DNA from 4 places in the Sinorhizobium mexicanum genome. Region 1 is predicted to be linked to each of the others. Evidence: riboswitches for the same ligand, from Rfam matches in the RefSeq annotation. Region 1 holds a riboswitch; each other region holds the start of a gene.

Region 1 (7,596 bases):
GCTACAGCGACCCTAGCGCGCCCGATTGGGCGCGCGGCGCTGTAGATATCGCTGACGCAGCCGGCACGAACGCTGTGCGCCAGACGGGACATGGGGATGCTTCAATCCAGGTCAAATACGGACATCATGCGGATCGATCGGTTGCAACGCGCTGCGTTCGGCTATTTTCTCCGATATTCCGATGCCGGGACGGGTCTCGTAGCGGACACATCGCGGGAGGGGTCGCCATCGAGCGTCGCCGCCACAGGCTTCGGCCTTGCCTGCTATCCGGTCGCGGTCGAGCGTGGCTGGATCAGCCGTGCCGAGGCTGCGCGTCGCGTGCTGACGGTTTTGCGTTTTCTCGCGGCCAGCAGGCAGGCAAGTGATAGGCGCGCGACAGGCTACCGTGGCCTCTACTATCATTTCCTCGATATGCGCACCGGCGAGCGCAGCTGGAACTGCGAGCTTTCGACGATGGACAGCGCGCTGCTCTTTGCTGGGATGTTGACGGCGGCTGCCTATTTCGCGGAGCGCAGGCAAGTCGAGACGGAGGTCCGCAGCCTTTCCGAACGGCTCTTCGAGCGGGCGGACTGGGCATGGGCGCTCAATCGTGGCGACACGCTGACGATGGGCTGGCGGCCGCCTGGTCGCTTTCTCAGGCATCGCTGGCGCGGATATAGCGAGGCGCTGTTGCTCTATGCGTTGGCGCTTGCCGCGCCGCGCCACGCGATCGCGCCCGAGAATTACGACGCCTTCACCGCGGCTCATGAGTGGCTGTCGATCGGAGGCGCCGGGCACCTTCATGCAGGCGCGCTTTTCATCCACCTCTTTCCTCATTCCTGGATCGATTTTCGCGCCATTCGCGATGCTGCGATGCGCAAGGCGGGGAGCGACTACTTTGAAAATACCCGTCGCGCGATTGCGTTCCAGCGCTCGCATGCAGAGGAAAATCCTGGCGCCTTCGCTGGCTATTGCCGCGACCTCTGGGGCTTCAGCGCCTGCCACGCGCCGAAGGGCCGGCTGCGGCTTCGTGACGGCCGCTGGCAAAGAATGCTCGGCTACGCGGCACGCGGCGCGCCCTTCGGAGCCGACGACGGGACACTCGTGCCCTGGGCGCCGCTTGCCTGCCTGCCCTTCGAGCCGGAGGCCAGCCTTGGCGGCCTCGACCACCTGCTTTCCCGTTATCCGGCGCTGCTCAGCGATGACCGCCTTCCAGGTGGTTTCAATCCGAGCTTGCCAGGCGAGGGCCCAGAAGGTTGGGTGGACGACAGGGTCGTCGGACTTGACCAGGGCCTGGTGGTCATGTTGATCGAGAACTGGAGGAGCGGATTGCTCTGGGATATCACACGCAGCACCCCTGCCTTTGGTTGCGGACTGCGCCGGGCCGGTTTCGAGGGTGGCTGGCTGTCGGCGGGCGGCCCGCAAGTCTGAGCGCGACGGAGACGGAATGGACAAGGCGCCGAAGTTGGAGCCGGAAGACGCCCAGGGCGAGGGGGAGGCGAGGGCCGCGGTCGCCTGGTTCGAAGCCGCGTTTCCCGAGGTTGCCTGCTCGCTGATCTTGAACGAGGACGTGCGACTGCCGTCGGCATTCTGGGCCGAGGGATCGCGCGATCTGGAGACCTGTCTTGCCTATCAGGACCGTTTCGCCGCCGGGATGGACGACAAGGTGCGGGCGGCGCATCTCATCGCCTTCTATAGCCATCAGCTCAGCCTCGCGGCCACCGCCATCTATCTCTGCTGCGGTCGTGTCCCGCACGTGACTGGGCTACGCTTCGAGCACTACGTGCGTCCGCGCGAGGCGGGCGCCGTTGACGCCGGACGATTTCATTTTTGTATGCGACTTAAGGAAGTCTCCAGCAGCGAACCAGAGGATGCCGACAGGCTTTTTCACGATCTCTTTGTCGCTCATCTGAAGCCGGTCATCGCTCATCTGAAGCGGCGCTGCGGCCTGTCGCTGCGCGCGCAATGGCGGCTTGCGGCCGACGGTCTGGCCGGTGCCTTTCTCGAAGTCGGACGACGGCGCGGAACGGAGGCAGAGGCGATCGCACAGGCGCTGGCGATCGTCAAGCGTGCGGGGTCACCGCTCCATTCCGAGGCGCTTTGCTATGAGACGATCGGTGTTGCCGCGGCGGATGGGACAGATCTTTCGCGGACCTACAGGATACGCGGCGGGTGCTGCCTCTACTATCGCACCGACGGCGGCAGCTATTGCGACAGCTGCGTGCTGCTCGACCCCGAGGCTCGACGCGAACGGCTGCGGGCGCATTTGCTCGGGGCTGCTTGCGATCGGACAGGGTGAGTGTTTGACCCTTGTCCGCCTGACGCTCACCTTCTCCCCGTGGGACGGGGAGAAGGCTTTTTCGAGCGATGCCTTGATCCGGTCTTCGTTAGTGCGCCTTGACGAACCGGTCGTTGATGAAGCCGGATACCACCCCTAGCACGAGCCAGAAGGCGAGCGTGGTCGCGAGTGCCGCAACGGCGAACTCGGCGCCGAGGACGGCGGGCACGTTGCTGGAGATGTCGAGCGGCTGCGGTGCGCCGTAGAACTGCGGCGCGGCGATGAGCACGAGACCCGCGATCTTGGCGACCAGTTCGCGGCGCAGCGCCAGCAGATAGAGGCCGGCTGCCGAGAACAGCACGGTCGCAGCCCACCAGACCTGCCGGTCGCCGAGCTCGGCCGCCGGGAAGCCCGGCAGTTCGGGCGGAAGCCCGACCGCCGGCAGCAAGTGGACGGCGAGCCATCCGCAGGCGCCCCAGAGCGCCCCGTTCGCGAGCGTGATCGGATAGCCGATCACGAGGCTGACGCCGGCGAGCAGCAGCGAAAATCCGGCGCCGGTCACGAGATTGGCGAGAAGCGTGCCGGAGAAGCGGCTCAAGCCGAACATGATGCCGCCTTCCTCGTGCTCGCCCTCATGCTCATGCGCATAGGCCGGCGTAACCGGCGAGAGCAGGGAAAGCAGCGCGCCGACGGGTGACACGCCGTCCAGCGACGAATGCTGGTCGTGACCAGCGGCCGCGGGCTCCTGCGTTGTCGGCTGATCCGCCGACGGCGCTTCGCCCTCGTATTTCTCGGCGTGCAGGATCAGCGGCACGACGCGTATTTCCTGAGCGGCGGTCATGAAGACGCCGGCAATCAGCCCGGCCACGATCGCGGCCAGAAGTGTCTTGACGATCATTGTCGATATTCCTCAATCCGGCGCGCGGCTGCCCCGACGCGCAGCGCGTCATTCAAGACACGCGACCGCCGCGCAAACGCCACAGCTGGCGCCATTTCCACTTTCCATGGATGCAAAACGCCGGCGGAGCACGTCGGAGCACATGCCCAACGGCAAGCATGCCCGCGTGCTATACGCCGCAGCAACGATCCGCTCTTGTTCGAGATGGAACGCCTGCTGCATGTTTCCTCAAAGCGTAGCCGATCCAAGGATAAAAACATGCAGCAATTCAAAGTGCTACAGCGTCCTTTGCGCGTCCGATAAGACGCGCGGCGCCGTAGTGCGTTCCATGGCATCGATCAGTGGCAGGGGAAGCCGTAGGAATGGCGGGTGTCGTGCGCCGTGTCGTGCAAAACGGCCGAATTTGCGAGGCCTGCACCGAAGACGAGGAAGGCGCCGATCAACAGGGCGGAGATGCCTGCGACCAGACGATCGTTGAGGGAGAGCGAAATGCTCGAAGCTGTAGACGTAGCCATGACAACCTCCGTGATGGCGTGGGACGTTTCCCGGGTTGGGCACTATGCCCGCATCGCTTGGCAGGTTTCCTGGCTCACGGCGTCAGGTGGTTTTCACCAAGGATTTGCCTCGCCTTCCCAGGATCGAACCGCCCTCGCGGTCTTTCCCAGTGGCTTCTTCCGGATCGCTCCGGAACGGCAAATTCACGCCGCTCTACAGTCGCGGGGTCGGCCGTGATTAAGATGCCCAGCTTGGGTCCATCCGTCACGTTCCCATTTACTCCCGAAACGCGTTCGCTTTCCGGGAACCAATCGATCCCAGATGATTAGGATCGGTCGCGGGCGATGTCAATTGAACTTGCGTCGTCTCAAGTTGCATCCGCGACAATTTCGCGAAGGATCATGTGCTTGAAGGCGGCGACGATGCGGTCCCCCTCGGACCTGTCGACCGAGACTGCGAGCCTCATCGTGCATTCGCCAAGGTGCATGATGAGTAAGGCGGCGTCCTCGATCCTCTGGCGTGGTGTTTCCGGCCGAACCCTTGCCCAGGTTTTGGCAAGCAGGCGCCCATTCGCCCGGCTTTCGGCGAGTTCGATTTTGCGCAGGGCCTTGTCCGCCTGCATCGCCGACCAGATGTCGCGCATCACCGGTTCGGCGAGAAACATATCGTAGTAGGTATCGACGAGCGCGGAAAAGGCGCTACGCAACTCGGCGAGCGTGGCGACTTTGGCGAACTCGCTCGCGATGCAGTCCCGGCTGGCGGCGTTGTAACGTTCGGCAAGAGTGTGCACGATCGCCGCCTTGTCGGGAAAATACTGGTAGAGCGACCCGATGGAGATGCCGGCCATCTCCGCAACCTCGCTCATGCGCATGGCGTCGCTGCCCTTTCCCTCGATCAACGTTCTGGCGCAGGAAAGGATGTGCTCGACACGCTCGCGGCTGCGCTTCTGGCTCGGCGTGCGGCGGAGGCTTGGTTGTTCTTCGGTTGGTCCCGCGGCCGGATTAGGCTCTTCAGTCATGAGTATCGCTCACATTTTCACTTGACTCGCAAAATACGAGGATTTATCACATTTGCAAATATGAGGAATGCTCATATTCGCCAGTAGTCGCCGATATCTGGAGTGTTGTGCGATGGTCGCCCTGATTCCCGCCCTGGCTTTCGCCGCTGTCATCGGCTCCGGCCTGATGGCCGGTCTGTTCTTCATCTTCTCCGTCTGCATCATGCAGGCCTTGTCGCGGTTGCCGCCCGAGCAGGGAATCGCCGCGATGAATGCCATCAATGAGGTGATCCAGAATCCGATCTTTCTCACTGCTTTCATGGGAACGGCACTTGTGGGGTTGATCCTCGTCGCCTCGGCCTTCTTTTCTGGAGGGCAGGGTAGCTGGCTGCTGGCGGCAGGCGGCGTTGCCTATGTCGTCGGAACACTGCTGGTGACGATCGTCTTCAATGTGCCGTTGAACGATGCGCTTGCGGCCGCGTCAGGAGAGGCGGCTCAAGAGATCTGGCAGAAGCGATACCTGACAGATTGGGTCTGGTGGAACCACGTCCGGACATTCGCCTCGATCGCAGCGCTGGCGCTCTTCGTGCTCGGCTTCGCGCGAAGCTAGTGCAGCGCTCTTAACGGCGTCAGCGTCCGGTGTAGTGCGGCTCGCGCCATTCTTTCCAGGCTGCAAGGCCCTCGGCGAGATCATGGCTCGGTATCATGCGTGCGAATTGTTCGCTCTCGTTCATCAGGCCTTCGCCGATCGCCATGTTGAGGCCGCGTGTGACCGCGGTGATGATCGCGGCGATCGCAAGGGGCGAGTGTCGCGTGATCCGTGCGGCCAGCGCGCGGGCGGAAGCGATGAGGTCGTCGTGTGGCACGATCGTGTTGACGAGCCCGAGCTCGAGCGCCCGGTTCGCGGAAAACTCGTCTCCAGTCAGAAGCAACTCGAGCGCGCGCTTGCGGCCGGCGAGGCGCGGAAGACGCTGGGTACCGCCGAAGGTCGGCGGCATGGCCAGCTTGATCTCCGGCTTGGCAAAACGGGCCCGTTCGCTGGCGATCGCGAGATGCACGGCTTCGGTGATCTCGCAGCCGCCGCCATAGGCAAGGCCGTTGACGGCTGCGATCACCGGCTTCGGATAGGCTTCCAGCCGGGCGGTGAGCCTTTGCCCGCGCCGCACGAAATCGCGAACGGCCGCGTTTGCGCCCTGCGCCACGCTGTTGGAAAATTGATGGATGTCGCCGCCGGCCGAAAAGGCGCGTTCTCCGGCGCCGGTGAGGATGACCGCCTGGACGGTGTCGTCCACCTCGATCAGGTCGAGGAGGTGAAGGAGCCGGTCGATCAGTTCGTAGCTTAACGCGTTGAGTTTTTCCGGCCGATTGAGGGTGAGCAGCGCGACGCCGTCGGCGGCATCGAAAAGCACTGTATCGGACATGGCTATCTCCCGTGGTCTTGACGGAAGCAGGCTAGGCGAACGATAACCGGATGTATATTTACTAGTCGGTATACCTATGACGACCCCTTCCACCCGCGACCGTATCGTTTCTGCCGCAGCCAGGCTTTTCTACGCGGAGGGCATTCGCGCCGTCAGCGTCGACGCGGTAGCGGAAGCCGCCGGCGTCACGAAGCGCACGCTCTACTATCATTTCGACAGCAAGGATGAGTTGATCGCCGCCTATCTCGAGGGGCGCGACCAGCCAAACCTCAGGCTCTTCCAGAAATGGTTTGCCGAAACCGAGGGCGACGTCGCCACGAGGGTGGACGGAATCTTCCGCAATCTCGCCCGTGCCGCGCGCCATCCAAAGTGGAAAGGCTGCGGCTTCCTGCGCACCTCCGCCGAACTGGCGAATATGCCGGGGCATCCGGCGATGCGCATCGGGGCCGCACACAAGAAGAAATTCGAGAACTGGCTACGGCAGTGCCTCGAAGAGGAGGGCATCGACGGCGCAGACATGCTTGCGCGTCAGGTCCTGCTGCTCCTCGATGGCAGTTTCGCCGTCGTTTTGCTCCATCGCGATCCTAGCTATATGGAGACGGCGGGGATGGCGGCGGCATCGCTGATCACACTCGCGCGGTCTAGAGTGCCGGGCGTTCAATGAACGCCCAAAGGATGCTCTAGAACTTTGGATCTAAAGCATCTTTCTGCTTTAGTGACTCTACTTGAAAGCGGGATACTTTAGCCGGTGACGAATGCCGGCGAAACGGGAGGGGAGCATGGCAGTCCGACGCATCGTGTCCAATCTTCAGACGTCCGATCCGCCGCGTGCGCGCGCTTTCTATACCGACCTCCTCGGCCTCGAGGTGGTGATGGATCATGGGTGGATCCTCACCTTTGCAGCGAAAGGCGGCTCCGCCATGCCGCAGGTGAGCTTCGCCATCGAGGGTGGATCGGGAACGCCGGTGCCGGCGCTCTCGATCGAGGTGGATGACGTGGACGAGGTCTATCAACGCGCGAAACGCGCCGATATCGTCTACGATATCACTGACGAGCCTTGGGGCGTGCGCCGGTTCTTTCTGCGCGACCCGTTCGGCAACATCGTCAACATCCTGTCGCATTCAGCGGAGCTCAAATCGCGCCCCGCCTAGACAAACGTCACACGGTCGTCAGGGCATTGGCGACGTCGGCGACGAGATCGTCCGGATGCTCGATGCCGATCGACAGGCGGATGGTCGACTCAAGCACGCCGATCCGCTGGCGCACCTCGATCGGCACGCCGGAATGGGTCATCGCGGCCGGATGGCTCGCAAGCGATTCCGTGCCGCCGAGGCTGACGGCGAGCTTGAAGATCTGCAGCGCGTTGAGGAAGCGGAAAGCGGCGTCCTGGCCGCCGGCGATGTCGAAGGAGAAGGTCGAGCCGGCGCCGGTCGACTGGGCGGCGAAGACGCGCCCGACCGGTGAGGCTTCGTCATGGAAGGGGAGGTAGTGGATCCGCTCGACCTTCGGATGGTCGCGCAGGAACTCG
Region 2 (7,596 bases), 620 kb from region 1:
CAGTCATTCAATGCCTCTCGTCAATTCCGGCCATCAGATAGGGGGCGATCATGCGGTTTCCACCGCCGATCGGCAATGTTCGCACCGATGCAACGCGAAGAATGCGAGCGGCACGGCGCGGGCGACGCCGGCGGCGTCAACGAAAGCCGGTGACGTCCGCGTTGTGGCGACATGTCTCCTCACCGCCGCTGCAGCAGCGCCCGCCCGATGGGTTTCGGCTGTTCCGCGCGCAGCACCAGCGAAGTCGTCACCGCCCCGAACCGGGCGATGGAGTCGACGATCGTTTCGAGCTCTCCGGGCGACGGAACGAGTACCTTCAGCAGGAAGCAATCCTCGCCGGTCAGCCGCAGCACTTCGACGATGTGCGGCATCTCGGCAAACTGCTTGAGACAGGGCCGGATATTTTCATGCGTCGTGCGCAGCCGGATGACCGCCATCATGCCCAGTCCGAGCGCAGCGGCATCGATGCGGGCGCCATAACCGAGAATGAGGCCCCGCTCCTCCAACCGCCTGACGCGCTCCGACGTTGCCGGCTGGGAGAGCCCCACCCGGCGCCCGAGTTCCGAAATCGCGATGCGGGCATCCTCCTGCAGCGTTTCGAGGATGGCGATGTCGGTTGGATCGAGCGTGCGAGGATTTTCTACCAACGTCATAGGGGGGCCTTCAATTCATCGGAAGTCGGAGCTGTTTTCCGATAGTTCTGCATTCCGGGTGAAAAGAAAAGCCGTCATCCTCGCCCTGCACAACTGTAGGAGAAATCATGACGAGCATCATCATCCTGCCGGGCATCGGCGGCTCGGGCGAGGCCCACTGGCAGACGCTCTGGGAGAAAGAAGAACCGCGAATGCAACGGTTCCGGCCGGCGAACTGGAACGAGCCGCAGCTCCCCGACTGGATTTCCGCGCTGGAGCGTTCGGTCGCCACGGCGCCCGTGCCACCGATCCTCGTGGCGCACAGCCTCGCCTGCCTCCTCGTCGCGCACTGGCAAAAGGCTTCCACGCTGCAGATCGCCGGCGCATTCCTCGTTGCGGTCCCGGATCCGCAAGGAGCCGCCTTCCCGAAAGAGGCGAAGAGCTTCGCGAACCCGCCGACCAATGCGTTTCGTTTCCCCTCCCTCATCGTCGCCAGCGCCGACGACCCCTACGGCACCCTCGACTATGCCCGCGCCCGTGCCCGCCAATGGCAAAGCCGCCTCGTCGAAATCGGCGCATGCGGTCATATCAATGGCGAGAGCGGACTGGGTGACTGGCCGGCAGGGCTGGATCTGCTGAGGTCGTTTGCTGCGGAATGCGCGGAGATGGCGGGACGAAGGGCCTGAGAAGCCGGCCGCTTGCTTGAAACTCATTTGCGACCGGGCGAAGAATCCTCCTCACCGGCTCCTCGTCTCTGCCCCCCTCCTGCCGTCATCCTCGGGCTTGACCCGAGGATCCCGGCACAAGCGCCCTAACAGAGTTCCTTGGCATTGGATCCTCGGGTCAAGCCCGAGGATGACGAAAGACGAGGTCGTGCACCGCGACCTGCGCTTACATGAGAGCGGCTTCTGGCCGTGCACCACTCAGCTGACTTGATGACGGCATTTCCAGCGCCATCTCCCGAGAAGGCACACGACGCCAGAGGCGAAGCTCACCTCCGCCGCTTGAGGATGGCGATAAACGCGATCCCGCCGGCAAGGCCGGTGACGACGCCGATCGGCATGTCCTCGGGCGCCATGACGATGCGGGCGACAAGGTCGGCAGCGATCAGCGCGAGCGCGCCGGCAAAGGCGGAAAGCGGGATGACGCGGACACTGTCGCTGCCGGCGAAGAGGCGGACGAAATGCGGGATCATCAGCCCGACGAAGCCGATCGCGCCGGAGAATGCCACCATGACGCCGGTGAGCAGCGCCGTGACGACGAAAAGCATCAGGCGGAAGCGGCGCACCGGAATGCCGAGCGTCATCGCCGTCTCGTCCCCCATGGCGAGCGCGTTGATCTCGCGCGCCCGCACGATCAGCCAGCCGAGTGATACGGCGAGCGCCAGCGCCGGATAGATAAGATGCGGCCATTGCGCGAGGCCGAGGCCGCCGAGCATCCAGAAGATCACCGTGTGTACGGCGCGCGGATCGCCAAGGAAGATCAGGAGATTGCCGGCCGCCGTCAGCGTGAAAGCGACCGCGACGCCGGAAAGCACGAGCCGATCGGCCCCGGTGCCGAGCACGCGGGTGACGAGCGCCACCAGCGCGGTGGCGCCAAGCGCACCGGCGAAAGCGAAGAGCGGCACCGTCGCAAGGCCGAGGATAAGACCGGTATGGAGCAGCGCGACAATGGCACCGAGTGCCCCGCCGGCCGAGACGCCGAGCAGATGCGGATCGGCAAGCGGGTTGCGCGTCACCGATTGCAACACCGCGCCGGTGACCGCAAGCCCGGCACCGACGAGCCCGGCGAGCGCTACGCGCGGCAGGCGCACGTCCCAGACGATGCTTTCGCGGCCGGCCGACCACAGGACCTCGACGCTGCCCGGCGCGATCTTCGCCGCGATGATCGACCAGACGGTCGCAACCGGGATGGGCGCCGAACCGAGCGAGACGCCGGCGGTGACGGTGAGGCAAAGCAGAAGCAGTGCCGCCAGGATGAAGAGTGTGGTTTTCACGGTGGGCCGGAGATTCCCGGTTTCTCGGACTTGAAGGGACAATGCCACTTTGGCTGCGGCATCATTGTTGGAAATCATAGGGTTGCATAGCCTTCTTCATGCGGCCAAAGACGTAAAGGGAGTGTCGCCGTCCGCCGCTCCCTGCCGCGACAACGTCCGGGAGCGGCAGCAGGTGTGCCTCCTTTCTCCCGTCCAGCGGTTCCCGCGCACCTCATTCCTGTGCTTGTCACAGGAACGAGGTCAGTGTGGCGGCCGCTCCCACGCAACTGACCTGGTGGGAGACCTCGACGCCAAAGGCCCTCACATCGCCTCGGCATGAAAACTCTTCGCCAGCCGCCGGATCGCCTCGATATCGCGCGGGCCAGGCGTCGCCTCGACATAGTCGAGCACGACGAAGCGGTCGTTCTTCACGGCGTCGACATTCCTGAAGGCCGGGTTACCCTTCATGAAGGCGATCTTCTGCTCGGCGGTCACCTCGCCGTAATTGACGATCACCGCAACTTCCGGATTGCGATCGATCACCGGCTCCCAGGAGATCTCCGTCCAGCTCTTCTCGACGTCGTCCATGATGTTGACGCCGCCGGCCGCTTCGATCATCGCGGTCGGGATGCCGTGGCGCCCTGATGTGAACGGCTTTTCCTCGCCGGAATCATAGACGAAGACGCGCACCGGCCGCCGCTGGGCGCCCTTGATCTCGGCCGTGATCTCGGCAAGCTCATCGCGATAGCCTGCGACCAGCGCCTCCGCTCTCTCCTCGACGCCGAAGATCCGGCCGAGGTTCAGGAGGTCGACGAACATATCCTCCATCGTCGGCTTGCCCTTCGCCATGATGTGGATGCAGCTTTCGGTCAGCTCATAAACCTTGATGCCGAATGGCGCGAGCGTTTCAGGCGTCACCTCGCCGCCGACCTTCATGCCGTAGTTCCAGCCGGCGAAGTAGAAATCGACGTCGGCATTCAGCAGCACCTCCTTCGTCGGATATTTTTGCGAAAGCTCCGGCAGTGCCCTGACGCCCTCGCGCAAGCGCTCGTCCAGCGTCTTCCATCCCGAAACGCCGGTATAGCCGGCCATGCGATCCTGCAGTTTCAAGGCCAGCATCATCTCGGTGAGATTGACGTCGTTGGAAACCGCCCGCTGCGGCGCGGCGTCGAAAGTGACCTCTCGGTTGCAGCTCTTGACGGTGACTGGATGAGCAAGCGCGGGCACGGCGGCAAGCAGAAGCGCGCCGGCGGCAAAGAGAAATCTCGTCATCGGATGGCTCCTGCGGAACGGGAAGGTCGCGTGGCGGGCATTGGGTCGGGCCGCGAGAGCGCGAAGGAAAAGCGGGAACCATGACCCGCGGCATCGGCATGCGCGGTGGCATGGACGCCGAACGCAGCCGAGAGCGCCGAAGGCTTCAGTACGGTCTCCGGCGGGCCGAAGGCTGCAAGCCGCCCCTCCGTCAGGATCGCCACATCGGTCGCGAACTCGGCCGCGAGATTGATGTCGTGCAGCGTCGTGACGATCGTCAGCTTCAGCGTTTGCAACAGATCGAGGATTTCCAGCTGGTGGCGGATGTCGAGATGGTTGGTCGGCTCGTCGAGGATGATGACCTTCGGTTCCTGGGCAAGCGCCCGGGCAATCAGCACCCGCTGCTTCTCGCCGCCCGAAAGCGTGGCGAACTGGCGGCGCGCAAGATGGGCAAGGTCGAGATGCTCGAGCGCATGCGCCACGCGCTCACGGTCGTAGTCGCTCCAGCCGCTGATCCCCTCGCGGCGCGGGATCCGCCCCATCATCACGACGTCCCGGACGCTGAACGGAAAATCGCCCGGCATTTCCTGCAAGACCACGGCGATCGTCCTTGCCGCCTCGCGCGCACTCATTGCCCAGAGGTTCACGCCGTCGATCGCGATACGGCCGGCAGTCGGCTCGACCGCGCGGTAGAGGCAGCGCAACAGCGAGGTCTTGCCGGCGCCGTTCGGGCCGATGATCGCCAACCGGCTGCCCGGCGCAATAGCAAAGCCGATATCGCGGACAAGCCGAAGGCCGGGGCGCGGCCCCCACTCCAGTTTTTCGACATGCAGGCTGGCGCCGGCGCCCCCCTGCAAACAACTGAATTCGTCGCTCATGAAAACGCCCTCCCCGCGCTCACTGCAGCCGCCCCGCGGTCTCCTCGGAGACGAGGAGCGCCGCCGGAATGCGCGCAAGGCCCGTGCCCGCCGGGACCAAGGCGGAACGCGGAAGGGCATCAAACGCCTGACCTTCGGCACAGGCAGCGGCGAAGCTGACGAGATCGTCTATGTCTTCCTCCGGCGAGATGTCGCCGAAGAGATAGGTCGCCCTGCCGGTGGCCTGGAAGGCGATCGTGCAAGGCCGCGTGCAGGCCGTCATCGCCACCGTGCCGGCGATGGAGAAATCCTGGTCGAGAGGTCGGCCGAGCGCGGAAACGCTGCGGTTCAACTGCGCGAGCAGTTCGGCGCCGGGTCGGCACGGGCCTCCCGTGAAGCGGCAATCGGTGCAGAGGGTTATCTTGTGCTGTCGGAAGTCTGAATTCGCCATGGCTTGTCTCCGCCGGGCTGGGCCGGAGAGAAAATGGCGAAGATGCAAGGAGACGGTTGCCCGCCAAGCAGTAGCCAGTTCTTTTCCATCGGAACACCCCGTCCGTTGTGGTTGATCGGTTCGATGGCAGGTCTCCTGGCTTGCGGGTCGCCGCGCATCCACGTCTTCCCGGCTTTTCGCCAGTGACATGGTGTGAATGCGCTTTCCGCTCACAGTTGCGGGGGCAGCCACGGTTTCGGCCCCTCCTGGGTCGTCCTCACCGTGTTCCCTTTTCAGCCGCTTCCGGATCACGAAAGCAGCACCATCGCGCCCTTGGTGGCATGAATCGCGCCCCGAGGCAACCGGCGGATGAAGGGCGAATGGAGATATCAACATGGGTGGGCATCTCGTTGAGTGGCCGCCATTTGTTACTAAATAACATTACGGCGGACAAGACAGAAACTTCGTTTGCAAGCGGACGCTCCCCAATGCGAAGACAGCAAGGCGCCAATTGGCCTCAGGCGGAAAACAGATTCTCCGCCATGAAATCCACGAAGACCCGGAGTTTTGGCGACTGATAGCGGCTGGAGGGCCACAGGATCCGGAACGGGCCGGAATGTTCGACGTGATCGTCGAGCACGCTGACGAGCGTGCCGTCGCGAAGCTGGCGGCGGATGCCGACGTCCGGCAGGCAGGCGATGCCGAGCCCTTGCTCGGCCATGTAGATCAGCGGCTCGATGGTGTTGACGACCGCGGTCGTCGGCAGTTCGATGTCCCTCTCCCCGCGCCTGAGCGGCCAGCGCTCAAACTTGCCGCTGGTCGCGTAGCGGTGCTGCAGGCACGCGTGGGATGTGAGGTCTCCCGGAGTTTGCGGCACGCCTCTTGCCGCAAAATAACCGGGCGAGCCGACGAGCATGAGCCGGAAGGTGCCAAGCGAGCGGATCATCAGCCGCGAGTCGCTGACCTCGCCGGCGCGCACGACCGCGTCGAAGCCTTCATCGATGACATCGACGAGCCGGTCGCTGAGATCGAGGTCGAGCTCGATCTCCGGATAGGCGCGCATGAAGGCCGTAAGCGCCGGCATCATCAGCATGCCGATGAGTGGCATGCTGACGCGCAATTTGCCGCGCGGCGCGCCCTGCGTCTGGGCGATCCCCTGCTCGGCCGCCTCGACTTCCAGGAAGATGCGCCGGCAGCGTTCGAGGAAGAGCGCGCCTTCAGGCGTCAGCGTGATCGAGCGGGTCGAGCGATGGAAGAGCCGCACGCCGAGCCGTTCTTCCAACCGCGCCACCGCCTTGCCGATCGCCGAGGACGACACGCCCAATTGCCGCCCGGCGAGCGTGAAGCTGCGGGCGTCCGCCGCCTGAACGAAAGCGTTGAGGGATCCGAGACTGTCCATCTGCCAAACTCCATTGCGGACATTTTCGTCCGATGTGCTCGGAATTGTAGCGCATTTTTCCAGGACTTCGAGTGGCTTACCTTCAACCAGCGCGGCAGATCGCCCTCTTCGGAAGGCGGCCCGCCGTCCCTGATTTCACTGAAGGAGAGAGCCATGTCCGAGGTTTCAACGGCACCACAGCACCACGACCGTTTTGACTATTCCGCCATTATCGATCGTCCGCCGCTGCGCTGGCCGGGCGGTGCAAGGGTTGCGGTCTGGATCGTGCCCAATGTCGAGCACTTCCTGTTCGACCGTCCGTCCAGTTCGATCACGCAGCTGACCGCCGGTTTCGTGCCCGACGTGCTGAACTATTCGTGGCGCGATTTCGGCGCCCGCGTCGGCATCTGGCGGCTGATGGAGGTGATGGAGAAATACGGGGTGAAGGGCACGGTGGCGCTCAATTCCGACGTCTGCGAGCACTATCCGCGCATCATCGAGGCCGGCAAGGCACTCGGCTGGGAATGGATGGGCCACGGTACCAACAATTCCACGATGATCAACGGCCAGCCCGAGGAAGAGGAGCGACAGATCGTCAGAACCGTGATCGAGACGATTGAGCGAAGCGCCGGAAAGAAGCCGCGCGGCTGGCTGAGTCCGGGCCTCACGGAATCGCACCGCTCGCTCGACCTGCTTGCCGAAGCCGGCATCGAATATGTCGCCAACTGGGTCAACGACGAGCAGCCGTATCCGATGCGGGTGAAGAGTGGCTCGATCCTGTCGCTGCCCTATTCCGTCGAGATCAACGACTTTGCCGCCTTTCTCGAACAGGGCCAGAGCGGCGAGGCCTTTGCGCAGACGATTCGCGACCAGTTCGACGTGCTCTACGAGGACGGCGCGCAAACGGGGCGCGTGATGGCGATCTGCCTGCACCCGTTCCTGATCGGCCACCCGCATCGCAGCAAGCATTTCGCGAGCGCGCTGGCCCATATCACCTCGCGCCGCGAGGTGTGGCTGGCGACCGGCGGCGAGATCGCCGACTGGTACAAAAGGAACTATCTGAAGAACTGAGC
Region 3 (7,596 bases), 860 kb from region 1:
GTCTATGCACAGGACAGCGACAAGCGGGTGCTTGCCGACAGCATCGGCGGGGCCGACGTCTTCCTCGGGCTTTCCGCCGCCGGCGTGCTGAAGCCCGAACTTCTTGCCCAGATGGCCGAGAAGCCGCTGATCATGGCGCTTGCCAACCCAACTCCCGAGATCATGCCGGAGGTGGCCCGCGCCGCCCGGCCAGACGCCATGATCTGCACCGGACGATCCGATTTCCCGAACCAGGTCAACAACGTCCTCTGCTTCCCGCACATCTTCCGTGGCGCCCTCGATTGCGGCGCGCGCACGATCAACGAGGAGATGAAAATGGCGGCGGTGCGGGCAATTGCCGGCCTTGCGCGCGAGGAGCCGTCGGATGTCGCCGCCCGCGCCTATTCCGGTGAGACGCCGGTGTTTGGACCAGACTACCTCATCCCCTCGCCTTTCGACCAGCGGCTGATCCTCCGCATCGCTCCGGCCGTCGCCAAGGCTGCGGCCGAAAGCGGCGTCGCGACCCGCCCGATCCAGGATTTCGACGGCTACCTCGATAAACTGAACCGTTTCGTCTTCCGCTCCGGCTTCATCATGAAGCCGGTCTTCGCGGCGGCCAAGAACGCCCCGAAAAACCGCGTCATCTTTGCCGAAGGCGAAGACGAACGGGTGTTGCGCGCCGCTCAGGTGCTGCTGGAGGAAGGCACCGCCAATCCCATCCTGATCGGCCGCCCGCAGATCATCGAGACGCGTCTGCGGCGCTACGGTCTCCGGATTCGCCCGGATGTCGACTTCGAGGTCGTGAATCCCGAGGGCGACCCGCGCTACCGCGACTACGTCGACGATTATTTCGCACTCGTCGGCCGCCGCGGCGTCATTCCTGAAGCGGCGCGTACGATTGTGCGCACGAACACGACGGTGATCGGCGCGCTTGCGGTCAAGCGAGGTGAAGCGGATTCGCTGATCTGCGGCGTGGAAGGACGCTATAGCAAGCACCTGCGTGACGTTTCGCAGATCATCGGCAAGCGCGCGGGTGTTCTCGACTTCTCGGCCCTGAGCCTGCTTATCTCGCAGCGCGGCGCCACCTTCTTCACCGACACCTATGTCAGCTACAATCCGAGCGCCGAGGAGATCGCGCAGACGACCGTGATGGCGGCCGGAGAAATCCGCCGCTTCGGCATCACGCCGCGTGCGGCGCTCGTATCGCATTCGAATTTCGGTTCGCGCGACTCCGAAAGCGCTTCGAAAATGCGCGCGGCACTGCAGCTTGTACGTGAACTTGCACCCGACCTCGAAGTCGACGGCGAAATGCACGGCGACTCCGCGATCTCCGAGATACTACGTCAGCGTGTGATGCCGGACAGCGCGCTTAACGGCGAAGCCAACTTGCTCGTATTCCCCAATCTGGATGCGGCGAACATTACGCTTGGTGTGGTCAAGACGATGACGGACAGCCTGCATGTCGGGCCGATCCTCCTCGGCTCCGCCCTGCCGGCGCACATTCTCTCGCCGTCGGTCACATCGCGCGGCGTAGTCAACATGGCCGCTCTTGCGGTCGTCGAGGCAAGCCATCCGGTGTAACGGATAGGCACACGTCAGCGCTGCCGACCGGGCGGCGCTGACGTTTATCCCGATCAAAATTCAACCATGAATTTAGAAAGGGCAATAGTTTGCAGCGTTTACGAAATATTGCACTAGACAAAGCATGCCCCCATTACCATGCTTATCTAGGGGCAAGATTCGGTGTTGGGCATGACGGATCAACAGGCTGTCCTCGATCTATTGGACATTGTGGAGTACGGGGGCTGCGCTGAACCCGAGCAATTCTTCGCGTTGATGCGCCGCACTTTCAAGATCGCGCACCTGCTATATCTGGAAGCTGAACCCCTTGCCGACGGCCTGAAGGTCTGCCGTCTGCACCACACGTTCGGCGCCTATGCCGCCGAAATCTATCGGACGAGAGCTCTCCACCGCATCGATCCGATCCTGCGACTTGCGCTTGGCGGCGTGAGACCTGTCGAATGGACGACCGCCCGCCGACGCTTTCCGGAGTGCGAACCGCTCTTTCACGCAGCGGAGGAGATCGGAATTTCGGCGGAAGGCGTCGCGCTGCCGCTGCCTTCCCCCGCCGGACGCATGGCACTTCTCGCCATCAACGCCAACATGTCGCCCGTGGAATGGTCCATCTACCGACGTTGCCACTTGCGCGACTTTCAGCTGGCCGCCAACCTCTTCCACGCGTCTATGTTGGAGCATGCGGCCACGGCCGGCGCGATCGATGAGCGCGACATGCGTCTTACAGGTCGCGAAACCGAGGTATTGACCTGGTCGGCGGCCGGCAAGAGTTATTGGGAAATTGCCACGATCCTCGGCATCTCCGAGCGTACGGTCCGCTTCTTCATGACCAATGCGCGCCGCAAGTTGAACGTCGTCTCCAATACGCAAGCCGTGGCACAGGCGGTTCGTCACGCCCTGATCCCTACCATCTGACGGGTCGAATTAACCATCACCGCCGCCCTTCCGACAAAAGCCCCGCAAATTTAGTAGGAAAAAATCGGCTTTTGAACTGTCACTACCGACAGTTACATGTGTCACTTGAGCCTGACAGCATCGCCCCATATCGCGCAATAACGATGGAGCGAAAGATGATCAGGATTGTGAACGGTAACGCTCGCGGACGGCACCCGCAGGCCATCGACGAAATGTTCCGGCTGCGCAAGCGCGTGTTCCACGACTTCCTGAAGTGGGACGTGAAGACGGACGGCGAGTGGGAAATCGACCACTACGACAAGGCAAACCCCCTCTATGTAATGTCCTACGCGCCGGATACCGGAAAATTGCGCGGATCGCTGCGGCTCCTGCCAACCCTTGGGCCGAACATGCTGGACGATACGTTTCCGATCCTGCTCGGCGACAACCCTGAGATCCGCAGCGCCTCCGTGTGGGAATCGAGCCGCTTCTGCATCGAACCGGATATCTCGCAGGATCGCTCGTCGAACCAGGTGACGGTCGCTGCTGCGGAACTGATGTGTGGCGTGGGTGAGCTTGGCCTTGCCTCCGGCATCAGCCACATCGTCACCGTGACCGACGTGTTCCTGGAAAGGATGTTCCGTCGGATGGGTTGCCCCGGAGAACGCATTGCCGACCCGCACCGGATCGGCTCCGTCTACGCCGTGGCCGTGGCGTGGGAAGTGACCCGAGAGCTGCTCGAAACAATGAAGCAGGTCGCCGCGATCGAGGGCACCGTGCTTGAGCGCCCGATGTCGCTCGAAACAGCACGGGCAGCTTGACACCTCTTGCCGGGCCGCGTTCGCGGCCCGGCCCTTCCGTCGCCTGCTGTTTGCCATGTTAACGTAAAACTTCGCCTTGACGTTGCGCTGTTACGTCAAGGCCTTATGATAAGGGGAAACAGGAGTTGGCGGCGGCGAACGTCCTCAAAGAAGGGACCGCGCGCCAAAGCAGAAGAGACAAGCGCCAGTGTCCCGGAGTTTCGTGTACCGGAAGCTCAAATGTGCGGCGGTCGCCTTGCTCCCGGCGCTGCTGGCAATCGCAGGCGGCGCGTCGGCGTCGACCGTTTGTGAACGTCTGAATGAACGGCTTACCGATCTTTCCACGATCGTCGCTCCGACCGCCAACCTCCGCGATTTCACCGGCGCCGTCTCCCGCCAGAACATCGAGCTCCGCCGGGCCAAGAATGAGCGACGCCGGATGGAATGCAGCACCGGCAGCGTCGTCGTCATTGGTGGCGAAAACGACGATGCATGCACGGCGCTTGATGACACCATCGCCCGCATGGAGGACAACCTTCAAAGGCTGAAGGCGCATCGCCGCTCGTTGATATCGGGCGACATGGGCGACACGCGCCGGCGCATTCTCGCGGCGCTGGAACTGAACGGCTGCCACGACGAGGCCCGCGGCGGCCCATATCCAATAGAGGAGCAGGACGAGTTCGCCAGCGCGGCCGTCGATGATGCCGAGTTCCACCGCAATATCCTCAGGGATCTTCCGCCGGATAGCGAGGATTATCCGCTGCTGAATGACGACAGCGACATGCAGGATTTTCCGCTGCTGCACGAGGAGCCGATTGGCAGTCTCAGGACAATGTGCGTACGCACCTGCGACGGAGCGTTTTTCCCGATCTCGTCAAATGCGACGCCGTCGGACTTTGCCCGTGACGCCGAGCTTTGCCAGGCACGCTGCCCCGGCGCAGAGACGGAACTTTACTACCACGTCCTTGAGACGGAGGAGGCCGACCAGATGGTCTCGGCCTCGACCGGAAGGCCCTATACCGAGTTGCCGACGGCCTTCGCCTACCGGGCGCGCGGCGTCGGCGCGCCAGGGGTTTGCGGCTGCCGGATTCCGAATCCTACCGCAACGCAAGATCGCGGCAAGGCGACGACAGGCAGCGAGCCCTCGATCATCACGATCAATGGCGACCGGAAGCCGGCTCAGGGATCCGCACAGGCAAAGCCGGGGCCTGAGAGACCCTACGACCCGGCGAACAGCAAAGTCCGCGTCGTAGGCCCGACATTCCTGCCGCAGGAAAAAAGCGCAATCGACCTGAAACATCCACTTGGCCCGAGCTACCAGCCGACCCAGGGCAATTGAGCTTTCAGCGGCAACTCGACCGATTGGGCCCGCCACATCCCATGCTTTCAAAGTAGTGCAGGTAGGACGTCTATCGTATTGAACTCACGAACTGTTTATCCTTGAATGCCCCACGCTTCCTCGAAGACAAGGTCCTCGAGAGGCAGGCGCTGACGCCATCCTTTTACCGCGAGTTCCGGCTGCTGATAGAGCCGGTCGACAAATCCGACGCAAAGCCAGGCAACGATTTCGACATGCTCGGGCACGCCGAGAATCGACTTGATCTCCTGCTCGTGGAAAATGCTGACCCAGCCGACGCCGACACCTTCCGCGCGTGCGGCAAGCCAGAGGTTCTGGACCGCGCAGACGGTCGAATAGACATCCATCTGCGGATTGTGTGTCCGTCCAAGCACGACCGCTCCACCGCGCGTGCGATCGCAGGTGACGCAGATGCTGAGCGGTGCCTTGCGAATGCCTTCGAGTTTCAGCGACCGGTATTGCGCCTGCCTGTCGCCGAAGAACATCAGCGCCGCTTCCTCGTTGGCGCGCTCGAACGCCTTCCAGACCTTCTCTCGCGTCTCCTTTTGACGGACGAGCACGAAGTTCCAAGGCTGCATGAAGCCGACCGACGGCGCCCGGTGGGCGGCGCCAAGCAGGCGAGCAATGAGTTCGTCCGGCAGTGGATCGGGAAGGAATTCGTCACGCACGTCGCGGCGTGTTTCGATTGCGCGGTAGACGGCGGCACGCTCGTCCGGCGAAAAGGCTTCGGCCGCCGTCAGGCAGCCCTTCGGTTCAGGCAGCATCGTTCGATCCCCAACAATGCACAACCTCCCGCCGTCCGCGCGGGGCCGGTCTATCTCGCCAGGCCGGTCTTCTGACTCTGGATCATCCAGCCGCGCCGCCTTCCCAAATCGCTTGAGGATCTAGTGGCAATGTCCTGAGACAAAATCAGAACCTGTATGGCGCGACCGTCCCCATCACAGCGTTGGGCACGTTCCGGGCTTGCACCGGATTCCCGATTCTCCCGCCGTGGCGGGCACCTGACGGCTGCATATGGGCACAGCCGCTGGCGAAAGGCAAGCGAGCCGAACGGTTCGCCTTACCCCGAGACTTCGCGCCGGAGAGTTCTCGTCAGAGCGGCGCCGCCGGATGCGGGGAACCGTCGTAGGCGCCCCAGATCGATTGGTCGAAGCAGATCACCGAACCGGTCATCAGGCCGGATTCCGCCGAGGAGAGATAGGCGCAGGCGCGCGCGACCTCGGCCGGGTCGACAAGGCGGCCGAAGGGCTGGTTCGCTGCCGCCTTCTCCAGCCAGTCCGCGGGTGCGTCATGATATTCGCGCTGGATGCGATCCTCCCCCTCCGATGCCATCCAGCCGATGTTAAGACCGTTGACGCGGATGCGGTTGCGCAGAAGCGCGTAGGCCGTGTTCTTGGTCAGTGTCTCCAGGGCGCCTTTCGACGCGCAATAGGCGGCGATGAAGGGCTGACCCGCCTTTGCCGACATCGAGCCGATATTGACGATCGTGCCCTCGATCTTCTCGCGCCGCATCACCTTCACCGTTTCCTGAATAAGGAAGAAGGGCGCGCGGATGTTGATCGCGAACATGCGGTCGAAGAGTTCCGGCGTCGTGTCGAGGATCGTGCCGCGGTCGGTGATGGCAGCGGCATTGACCAATGCGTCCACCCGGCCGAATTCCCTGTCGCAAGCATCGACAACCTTGCGGGCATCCTCGACCCGCTCGAGATCGGCCGCCACGTAAACCACCTTGGTGCCGGTCGCCTTACTGATTTCGGCTGCCTTCGCCTCGCCTTTGGCAGCGTTGCGCCCGCAGATGACGATACCGGTCGCGCCCCGTTCGGCGAAGAGAGCGGCGATTGTCGCGCCGAGCCCTTGTGTGCCGCCGGTAACAATGGCAATTTTTCCGTCGAGACGACCATAATCCGTGCTCATGAAATCCTCCCTGGGATGATTGCGTTTTTAAGCTGCCGCCCTCGAAGTGTTGGGGAGCGTAGCTCTGTGGCGTCCCTCAGCTTTTCTTTTTCTCGGCCTGGACGGCCAGTGCCTCCACGAAGGCCACGGTCTCCCAGCCGGCTGCCAGCGCTTCATGCATCAACTGTGCCTGCGTCTTTGGCGCCAAGCCGCCGAGCGGCGGGTCGCGATCGAGATTGGTCGGGAACGAATAGCCTTCGGCGCAGGAAGCAATCGCGTTGGCAATTTCGCCGGCCGAGAGCGTTCCGTCCGCTGCAAGGGCCTTCAGGGCCGGATAGAGCACGCCGCACATCCGTTCGCGGTCGACCGTTTCCATCGCGCGTCCGAAGGCGGAGGAGACCTGAAGGAGATTTGCGACGCGCTTGATGTCCACCGAGCGGTTGGTTCCCGCCGCATGGAAGAGCGCAGGATTGAAGAACACCGCATCGCCCTTCTCCAGCGGAAGCTGAACATGATTTTCGTCGAAGTACGCTTTGAACTCGGGCCTTTTCAGCGCGAGATAGCCGGGCACATAGCTCTGGCTGTAGGGCAGGAACAAGGTCGGCCCGCTTTCGAGCGGCATGTCGCAATGGGCGATGGCGCCCTGTAGCGTCAGAACGGGCGAAAGCTTGTGCACATGTGCGGGATATTGCTCGATGACCGCTGATGTCTGGAAACCGAGGTGATAGTCCCGATGCGCCGACTGCGCCGCTCCGCCCGGATTGACGCGATTGACCTGCGCCGTCATCTGGTAATGTGGCCCGAGCCAGGCTTCGCTGACGAGTGCGACAACCGCGTTGGCGTAGTAGGCCGCGAAGTTTTCGGGAGAGCGCAGGCAATGCTTCTCCAGTGAATTCCAGATGCGGTCGTTGGCGCCGGGCTTGGCGAAATGGTCGCCGCCGCCGCGGTTCGTGCGGTGTTGCTCCTCGATGATCTCATCGAAGATGCGGCTTGCCTGGTCGATGACACTCGTATCAGCGAAGGCGCGCTTGAACACCGCAACGCCAGGTCCTTCGGCCAGAACCTCGCAAATCTCCGCCAGCGCGGCGCGCCGGCTGT
Region 4 (7,596 bases), 2.1 Mb from region 1:
TTGAGACAGATTCTGACCAGCGACGTCAACGATCCGAACAGCTACGTTAACAAGCTCGGCAGCAGCTCTGCGCTGAATTTCGCGAAGGCGTTCAATTTCCAGACCGACGGGAGCCTGCCCGCCAACACGCTGCCGCAGAGCGCGACGCAAAAGAGTGCCATCAACGAGAGCTACATCCTTAACGCCAGCGACCGCGTGACGTCGGCGGAGGCCCTGCTCAACAAGAGCTACTACGAGGCGAAGATTGGCAGCATCACGACGGTCGCCGCATTGAAGGCCGATACCCGCCTGTTCAACTACGTGGTGACCGCTTTCGGACTGCCGCCGAGCACTTTGACGACAACCGTCGAGAACATCCTGACCAGTGACCTCGACGATCCCAACAGCTACGCCAACAAGATGGGCGGCGAGTACAACAAGGCCTACAAGGCCATGGCAGCCGCCTTCAATTTCCAGACCGACGGGACGCTCGCGAGCAGCGACGGCGCGCAGACGGCAGCGCAGGTGGCCATAACGTCCGATGGTTATATGATCCATTACAACGACAAGGACGATGCCGCGGACGAGGCGCTGATTTCGCGTTTCAAGATGCTGATAAACGCGCTGACGAGCGTCGACAATCTGCTCAACGATCCCAGCATGATGACGCTTACGCTGCGCGCCTTCGGCCTTGAGGAGGAGGGGGACAGCGTCCGCAAGCTGAGGAAAGTCCTGACGAGCGATCTGAGCGACCCCGACAGCTATGCCAATTCGCTCAAGGACGAGCGTTACGTTAAGCTTGCCAAGGCGTTCAACTTCGAGCCCGACGGCTCGCTTGGCGCGCCGAAGCTTGCGCAATCCGAGGCCGAAATCCTGAATACGTCCAAGGCCTATGTCATCGAAAAGAGCCGCTTTGGCACCGACGAAGACAAGAGCAAGGCGCAGGAAGAGGCGAAATATTATAGCGCCGAGATCCAGAAGATCGAAACGCTCGACGACTTGCTCGGTAACCGGCGCCTGGTTGATTTCGTCCTTGTCGCCGCGGGCATCGATCCGGAGACCGTCGAGACCAGCTACCTCAGGGAGATGTTTCTCTCCGATCTCGATGACCCGGAAAGCTTCATCAACGCGCAGAGCGATACCCGCTATCGCGAGATCGTCGCTTCTTTCAATTTCGACATCGAAGGAAAGCTTGCGCGCGGAGAAGCAGGTCAGATCCAGACCCGGCGCGGCATCATTGCCACGATGGATCTTTACCTCAACCAGACGCTGGAAGAGAACGCTGGCGAGGACAATGCCGGTGTCCGCCTGGCACTCTATTTCAAGCGCATGGCTTCCGACGTCAACACGGTTTACGACCTTCTTGCCGACAGCGCCTTGATGCAGGTCGTCAGAACCGCCTTCAGCATCCCGCAAGAGATGGCAAGCAGCGACATCGATATTCAAGCCGAATACATCAAGCGTGTGATGAACATCGAGGATCTCCAGGATCCCCAGAAGCTCGAAAAACTCCTGCAGCGTTTCACCGCGCTTTATGACGTCGAGAACAACACCGATGTCTCCCCGGCCGCCACCATCCTGTCCGGCAGCGGTGGTTTCGGCATCAGCGCCGACACGTTGATGCAGCTGACACAGCTCAGGATGGGTGGATGAAGAACGTGGCGGGCGCATTCGCCCGCATCGGCTCCATGCCCTGGAATCGATCACACAGACCTTGCGCGCAGCACCTTGTCGGGGTTCATGATGCCTGCCGGGTCGAAAGCATGCTTGATCCGCTGCATCAGATCGATTTCGATCGCCGGGCGGATCTCCGCAAGCTCATCGCGCTTCAACTGACCGATGCCGTGCTCGGCCGAGATGGATCCGCCATGCGTGAGCACGATGCCATGGACGATGGCGTTTATCTCGCGCCAACGGTCGAGGAAGGCCTGTTTGTCGGCGCCTACCGGCTGGGAAATGTTGTAGTGGATGTTGCCGTCGCCCATGTGGCCGAAGGCGCATATGCGAGCCCCGGGTATCGCTTTCATGACGGCGGCATCGGCCTCAGCCATGAAGGCAGGGATGCTCGACACAGGCACCGACACGTCGTGCTTGATCGACCCGCCTTCCGGTTTCTGTGCCGGCGACATGCTTTCGCGCATGTGCCACAGCGCCTTGCGCTGCATCTCGTTCGTCGCAATCACCGCATTTTCGACAAGGCCATCGCTGACGCCCGCTTCGAGCACGCCCTGTATCATACGCTCCGCGCTTTCCGCGGAATCCGAGGTCGAAATATCGATCAGCGCGTACCAGGGATGGACTGTCGCCATCGGGTCACGAACGCCCGGAATATGCCGGGAGGTGAACTCTATGCCGATCCTCGGCATCAGCTCGAAACCGGTCAGCGCCGGCCCACAGAGGCTCGAAGCCCGATCGAAAAGGGTAAGCGCATCCTCGACGCTTTCAAGGCCCGCGAATGCGACTTGATGGCCAAGCGGCTTCGGGAACAGCTTCAACACGGCGCCGGTGATGACGCCGAGCGTTCCTTCAGCACCGATGAAAAGGTCTCGGAGATCGTAGCCGGTGTTGTCCTTCTTCAGCCGGCGCAATCCGTCCCAGATTTCGCCGGTCGGCAGCACCACCTCCAGCCCCAGGCAGAGCTGGCGCATATTGCCGTATGCGAGCACCGCCGTGCCGCCGGCATTGGTCGAAAGATTGCCGCCGATTCGGGCAGAACCTTCCGAGCCGAGGGATAGCGGGAACAGGCGTCCGTTATCGTCCGCGGCCTTGTGGATATCCGCTAAGATGCAGCCGGCATCGGCCACGATGACGTTGCCGACGGGATCAACGTCACGGATGCGGTTCAGCCGCTCGAGCGAAAGAACCATGTCGGATCTTCCCTCGCGCGGAATCTGGCCGGCAACATGTCCGGTATTGCCGCCCTGCGGGACGATCGCGGTGTGGGTCTGGCTTGCCAGGCGCATGATGCGCGAGACGTCCTCGACGGAGCCCGGTCTGAGAACGAGCGGGGTGGTGCCGTGATAGAGCCCGCGTGACTCGACGAGATAAGGCGCGGTCTCCGCCGGACTGCTGAGCGCATTGCCGCTGCCGACGATGTCGATGAAAGAGGCGATCAGTTCGGGAGAAAGTATTGTCGTCATGATCGTTCCCTCGTTTTCCGACGAATTGTTCAGCCTCTGGGCGCTGCTGCCCGCTGCAGGCGGTCGATGATCGCCTCCCCAAGGCCTTCTTCCGGAATGCGGCCGAAGGCGATCGTCCGCGCGCCGCTCGCATCCGCTTGCTTCATATAGTCGAAGAGGTTGGCGGCCGCCTCGCGGAGGTTGCCGCCGGGGCTCAAGTCCAGCACGATGGTCGCTTCGCCCTCGCCGGGAAGCGGCCTGCCGCCGAAGCGGATCAACGCTTCTCCCGCCTGCACGTCTTCCGCATTCAATCTTACGGCTGCGCCCGGAGCGTAATGCGACGCAAGCATCCCGGGCGCCTCGATCGTCGCGCCGGCGCTTTCGGGCCGCATCACCACGCACCCCGTCAGGTTCTCGATCTCTCCGGCGTCCAGGCCGCCGGGTCTGAGAAGCCGCAGCGTGCCGTCCTCGACCTTGATGATCGTGGACTCAAGGCCGATTTCGGCCGGGCCGGCATCGAGGATGAGTTTCAGCTTGGATCCGAGGTCAGCTTGCACATGGGCGGCGCTGGTCGGGCTGATTTTGCCGGACGTGTTGGCGCTCGGCGCCGCAAGCGGGTGTCCGAAGCGGGCGATTACCTGGCGTGAGAACCCGTCGGGCATGCGGATGCCGAGCGTATCGAGCCCGGCCGATGCGAGCGAATGTACGGTGCTTTCCGGCCGCTGCGGCAAGATAAGGGTCAGGGGACCAGGCCAGAAGGCCTCCGCAAGCCGGCGCGAAATCGGGTCAAACGTCACATGCGCCTCGGCCATCGCCATATCCGAGACATGGCAGATCAGCGGATTGAAACGAGGTCGACCCTTCATCTCGTAGATGCGGCTGATCGCATCGGGATTTGTCGCGTCCGCCGCAAGGCCATAGACCGTCTCCGTCGGGATCGCGACCGGCTCGCCCTCGGAAAGAACGGCGCGGGCTTGCTCGATCGCCCGATCTGGCTCTGTGCGTGTATCGATGATTTCGGCCATGGCGGTTCCGTTTGCCTTTCCGTCGCTTCCTTAACGGACGTGCCGGAAAAACAGAACGATTTTCTTCGTCAATGCATGTCGCCCAAAAGTGCGGAGCGGTTTTGGGACAACGACATGCACGAAACAAGGAGCGCATGTCGCCCAAAAGTGCGCAGCGGTTTTGGAGCACGACATTTATAAGAACAATGCCCGACCAAGCATGGGTCAAAGGCTGCGAATGATCTTGCGCAGTGCGTCGTCGCGCGCGCCCAGCATCAAGACGTTCTTCAGTGCCACCTTGGGATCCTGCGTCCGGAAGATCAGGCCGTTGCCGCGCACATTGCGATTGATGACCATCTGCCCTTCGTCGCCGCCGGGTTCGATGGCCACGGCGAAGTACATCCGCGAATAACCCCTGTGTATTCGATCGAAGAAATGCGTCTCGTCGCCGAGATCGGAGAAGAAGTTCGCGAAATAAAAGGCCCAGGTGATGTCGTGGGAGCGCTCGAGATGCGTTTTCGCGGCCGTCACATGGCAGTAGCCGAGATGCGGACTGTTCGGGAGGGTGCGGTGAAAGATCATCTTCGGAAACTGGATCGAAGAATGGAACGCGTTGATGCGCTTGTGGGTCGTCTCTCCCGCCGCCGAAAGCTTCCGCCCCGTTTGCTCCGCGACCTCCTCATGCGTCAGGTAGCGACGCTGCCCGGCTATCCAGGGCCGTCGGCGGTCGATCCGGCCGGTGCGGAGGAATTCCGCGTGGGGCGTGGCCTTTGACGCGGCAACCGGAGCTCGCGTGCCGGTGTCATAATATCTGAGTCTTGCCATTGGCGCCGGCGCCGTCCTTGTCCGCGAAACGAGTTGATCCGTCCCGGAATGCTAGCCCTTCAGGGTTAACAGATGATTTTTTATTGCCTTTCGTCGGCGGCAAGCACTCCGGAGGATTGTCGCAAAATGACCAGCTCATTTCGTGCCGGAGATGACGCTGGTGAAAAAATCGCCAGCTGCCTATGTTTTCAGCTATCACATTGTTTATAATAAAAAATATCAATCATAGTATAGCGGAATGACGAGCGAATATCGTGTCGTCTTTCTGGAAGAGGATGTCGTCAATCGGCAAACGAAAAGGCGCTGCGCGCGCTTAGATATCGACACTCAAGGTGCCGCTCCCAGGGAGGGCGGAGAATTGGGAAGCCGGTCAGATCCCGGCGCTGCCCCCGCAACGGTGGTGGAGCGAAAGCCACGGCAAAAGGCCACTGGACGGTGTGTCCGGGAAGGCGCCGGGCGGGTCCCTCTTGGGGCCGCTCCAGAGCCCGGAAACCAGCCTTGGGACGAAAAATCGACCGTAACTGGTTGCGGCGGGCAGCCGGATCGGAGCCTTTGATGCGCCGGCACTATCGTCGGCGTTGGTTCCTGTCCTGCCTCTCCGAACTGATGAAAGAGGACAGGACATGGACATTCAGAACGATATGCTGTGCCGGCTGGAAACCCGCCGTGAGGGCCATAGCCTCGACCGGGCCTTCTACACCGACCCGGATTATTACCGGCAAGACCTCGAGCACATCTGGTACAAGGACTGGCTCTTTATCGGTCACGACTGCGAAATTCCGCGGGCCGGCAACTACTTTACCGTTCAGGTCGGCGACTATCCGATCGTCGTTGTCCGCGACCGGCAGGGAACGATCCGGGCGCTCCACAATTCCTGCCGCCACCGCGGCTCGCGCGTCTGCACGCAGCACAAGGGCTCCTCGGCCAAGCTCGTCTGTCCCTATCACCAGTGGACCTACGAACTGGACGGAAAACTGCTTTTCGCGCGGCAGATGCCCGAAGGCTTCGACCCGGCTCAGCACAGCCTGAAGCCGGTCCGTTGCGAAACGGTTGGAGGCTATATCTTCATCAGCCTCGCCGACGAGCCGATGGATTTCCAGGCGTTCCGCGAGACGGTTGCTGGTTATCTCGCGCCGCATCGCCTTGGCGAAACCAAGGTCGCCTATGAGAGCACGATCGTCGAGAAGGGCAATTGGAAGCTTGTCTGGGAGAACAACCGCGAGTGCTACCACTGCGCCGCCAACCATCCGGAGCTTTGCCGCACCTACCCCGAGGCTCCAACGGTGACGGGTGTCCAGGGCGCGATGGACGACCCGGAGATCGGCGCCCATTGGGAAAGGTGCGAAGCGGCGGGCCTTCCGAGCACGTTCAGGATCGCGCCGACCGGCCAGTTCCGGATGACGCGGATGCCGCTCATCAACGGCGCCGAGAGCTACACGATGTCCGGGCATGCGGCCGTGCGCAAACAGCTTTCGGCGGGCATCAACCAGCGCGCGATCGGCACGCTCTTGCTCTTCCACTACCCGACCACCTGGAACCATGTGCTCGGCGATCACGCGATCACCTTCCGTGTGCTGCCCCTTGGCCCGGAACTGACGCAGGTCACCACCAAATGGCTGGTCAGCAAGGATGCAGTCGAAGGTGTCGATTACACCATCGAAGACCTTACTCATGTCTGGACAGAAACCAATGACCAGGATCGCCAGATCGTAGAGGAAAACGCCTTCGGCATCCGCTCGCCGGCCTATGAGCCGGGCCCCTATTCGACCGAGCACGAGGGCGGCGTGATGCAGTTCGTCGAATGGTACTGCAATTTCATGCAGAACCGCCTGCAGGGCGATGCCGCTCCTCTCTCACGGGTGGCCTGATCATGGAAATGGGTTCCTCTTTTCGCCATTTCGATGAGTTGCATCCGTGGATCGATCGGCAGCATCTGCTCGAATGCATATCGGCCGTGATCGAGACTGCGGACGTGATGACCTTCACCTTCCGTTCGGACAAGCTGGCCTGGTTCCGCTATCTGCCGGGGCAGTTCGTCACGCTTGAGCTGCCCGTCGGCGAGGAGCCGGTGATGCGCACCTACACGCTGTCATCCTCGCCATCACGCCCGCTCTCGGTTGCCGTCACCGTCAAGGCGCAGCCGGACAGCATCGGTACGCGCTGGATGTTCGACAATCTGAAGCCCGGCATGAAGCTGAGGGCGCTCGGGCCGCTCGGGGATTTCAGCTTCGTTCGCCATCCGGGTGAGAAATACCTGTTTATCTCGGCTGGCTCCGGTGTGACGCCGATGATGTCGATGACGCGGTGGATGGCGGACTGCGCGCCCGACATGGACGTCACTTTCATTTCCTGCGCGCGCCGGCCGGAGGATCTCCTGTTCCGCTCAGAGCTGGAGGTTCTCGCCCGCCAGATGCGGCGGCTCAATCTCGGCTTTCTCGTCGAGGGCCATGAGGCGCGCCACGGCTGGCATGGACTGCGCGGTCGCATCGATGCGACGAAATTGCCGCTGCTCGCGCCGGATTTCCTGGAGAGGACGGTCTTTTGCTGCGGGCCCGAACCCTTCATGCGCAGCGTCAGGGAGATGCTGAAAGGCGCCGGTTTCGATATGGCGCGCCATCACGAGGAGAGTTTCCAGCCGGCAGCCGCGCCGGCGGCCGAGGAGCTCGCGG

The links. Region 1 has a riboswitch for cobalamin ahead of FKV68_RS14565 (CbtB domain-containing protein). Riboswitches for the same ligand answer to the same signal wherever they lie in the genome.
Region 2: another riboswitch for cobalamin. It lies ahead of FKV68_RS11530 (DUF1636 family protein); the one in region 1 lies ahead of FKV68_RS14565 (CbtB domain-containing protein).
Region 3: another riboswitch for cobalamin. It lies ahead of bluB (5,6-dimethylbenzimidazole synthase); the one in region 1 lies ahead of FKV68_RS14565 (CbtB domain-containing protein).
Region 4: another riboswitch for cobalamin. It lies ahead of FKV68_RS04675 (aromatic ring-hydroxylating oxygenase subunit alpha); the one in region 1 lies ahead of FKV68_RS14565 (CbtB domain-containing protein).

The regions. Positions count from the first base shown of each region.
Region 1 covers NZ_CP041238.1:3,073,705-3,081,300, reverse strand. The annotation lists gene FKV68_RS14580 (glucoamylase family protein) at 97-1,410, shown strand; gene FKV68_RS14575 (IucA/IucC family C-terminal-domain containing protein) at 1,427-2,278, shown strand; gene FKV68_RS14570 (CbtA family protein) at 2,367-3,155, opposite strand; gene FKV68_RS14565 (CbtB domain-containing protein) at 3,494-3,670, opposite strand; cobalamin riboswitch at 3,713-3,977, opposite strand; gene FKV68_RS14560 (TetR/AcrR family transcriptional regulator) at 4,018-4,668, opposite strand; gene FKV68_RS14555 (anthrone oxygenase family protein) at 4,781-5,257, shown strand; gene FKV68_RS14550 (crotonase/enoyl-CoA hydratase family protein) at 5,277-6,068, opposite strand; gene FKV68_RS14545 (TetR/AcrR family transcriptional regulator) at 6,145-6,732, shown strand; gene FKV68_RS14540 (VOC family protein) at 6,848-7,219, shown strand; gene FKV68_RS14535 (cystathionine gamma-synthase family protein) at 7,227-7,596, opposite strand, start outside.
Region 2 covers NZ_CP041238.1:2,450,257-2,457,852, forward strand. The annotation lists gene FKV68_RS11500 (DUF924 family protein) at 1-7, opposite strand, end outside; gene FKV68_RS11505 (Lrp/AsnC family transcriptional regulator) at 180-653, opposite strand; gene FKV68_RS11510 (RBBP9/YdeN family alpha/beta hydrolase) at 761-1,318, shown strand; gene FKV68_RS11515 (FecCD family ABC transporter permease) at 1,624-2,628, opposite strand; gene FKV68_RS11520 (ABC transporter substrate-binding protein) at 2,929-3,879, opposite strand; gene FKV68_RS11525 (ABC transporter ATP-binding protein) at 3,876-4,736, opposite strand; gene FKV68_RS11530 (DUF1636 family protein) at 4,756-5,166, opposite strand; cobalamin riboswitch at 5,275-5,487, opposite strand; gene FKV68_RS11535 (LysR family transcriptional regulator) at 5,663-6,544, opposite strand; gene FKV68_RS11540 (polysaccharide deacetylase family protein) at 6,698-7,594, shown strand.
Region 3 covers NZ_CP041238.1:2,217,402-2,224,997, forward strand. The annotation lists gene FKV68_RS10435 (NADP-dependent malic enzyme) at 1-1,560, shown strand, start outside; gene FKV68_RS10440 (helix-turn-helix transcriptional regulator) at 1,732-2,469, shown strand; gene FKV68_RS10445 (acyl-homoserine-lactone synthase) at 2,625-3,269, shown strand; gene FKV68_RS10450 (DUF2865 domain-containing protein) at 3,457-4,587, shown strand; gene bluB (5,6-dimethylbenzimidazole synthase) at 4,683-5,369, opposite strand; cobalamin riboswitch at 5,414-5,625, opposite strand; gene FKV68_RS10460 (SDR family oxidoreductase) at 5,698-6,519, opposite strand; gene FKV68_RS10465 (phytanoyl-CoA dioxygenase family protein) at 6,596-7,596, opposite strand, start outside.
Region 4 covers NZ_CP041238.1:1,000,833-1,008,428, forward strand. The annotation lists gene FKV68_RS04655 (DUF1217 domain-containing protein) at 1-1,632, shown strand, start outside; gene FKV68_RS04660 (FAD-binding oxidoreductase) at 1,683-3,119, opposite strand; gene FKV68_RS04665 (L-threonylcarbamoyladenylate synthase) at 3,149-4,123, opposite strand; gene FKV68_RS04670 (DUF6656 family protein) at 4,328-4,927, opposite strand; cobalamin riboswitch at 5,241-5,442, shown strand; gene FKV68_RS04675 (aromatic ring-hydroxylating oxygenase subunit alpha) at 5,551-6,795, shown strand; gene FKV68_RS04680 (FAD-binding oxidoreductase) at 6,798-7,596, shown strand, end outside.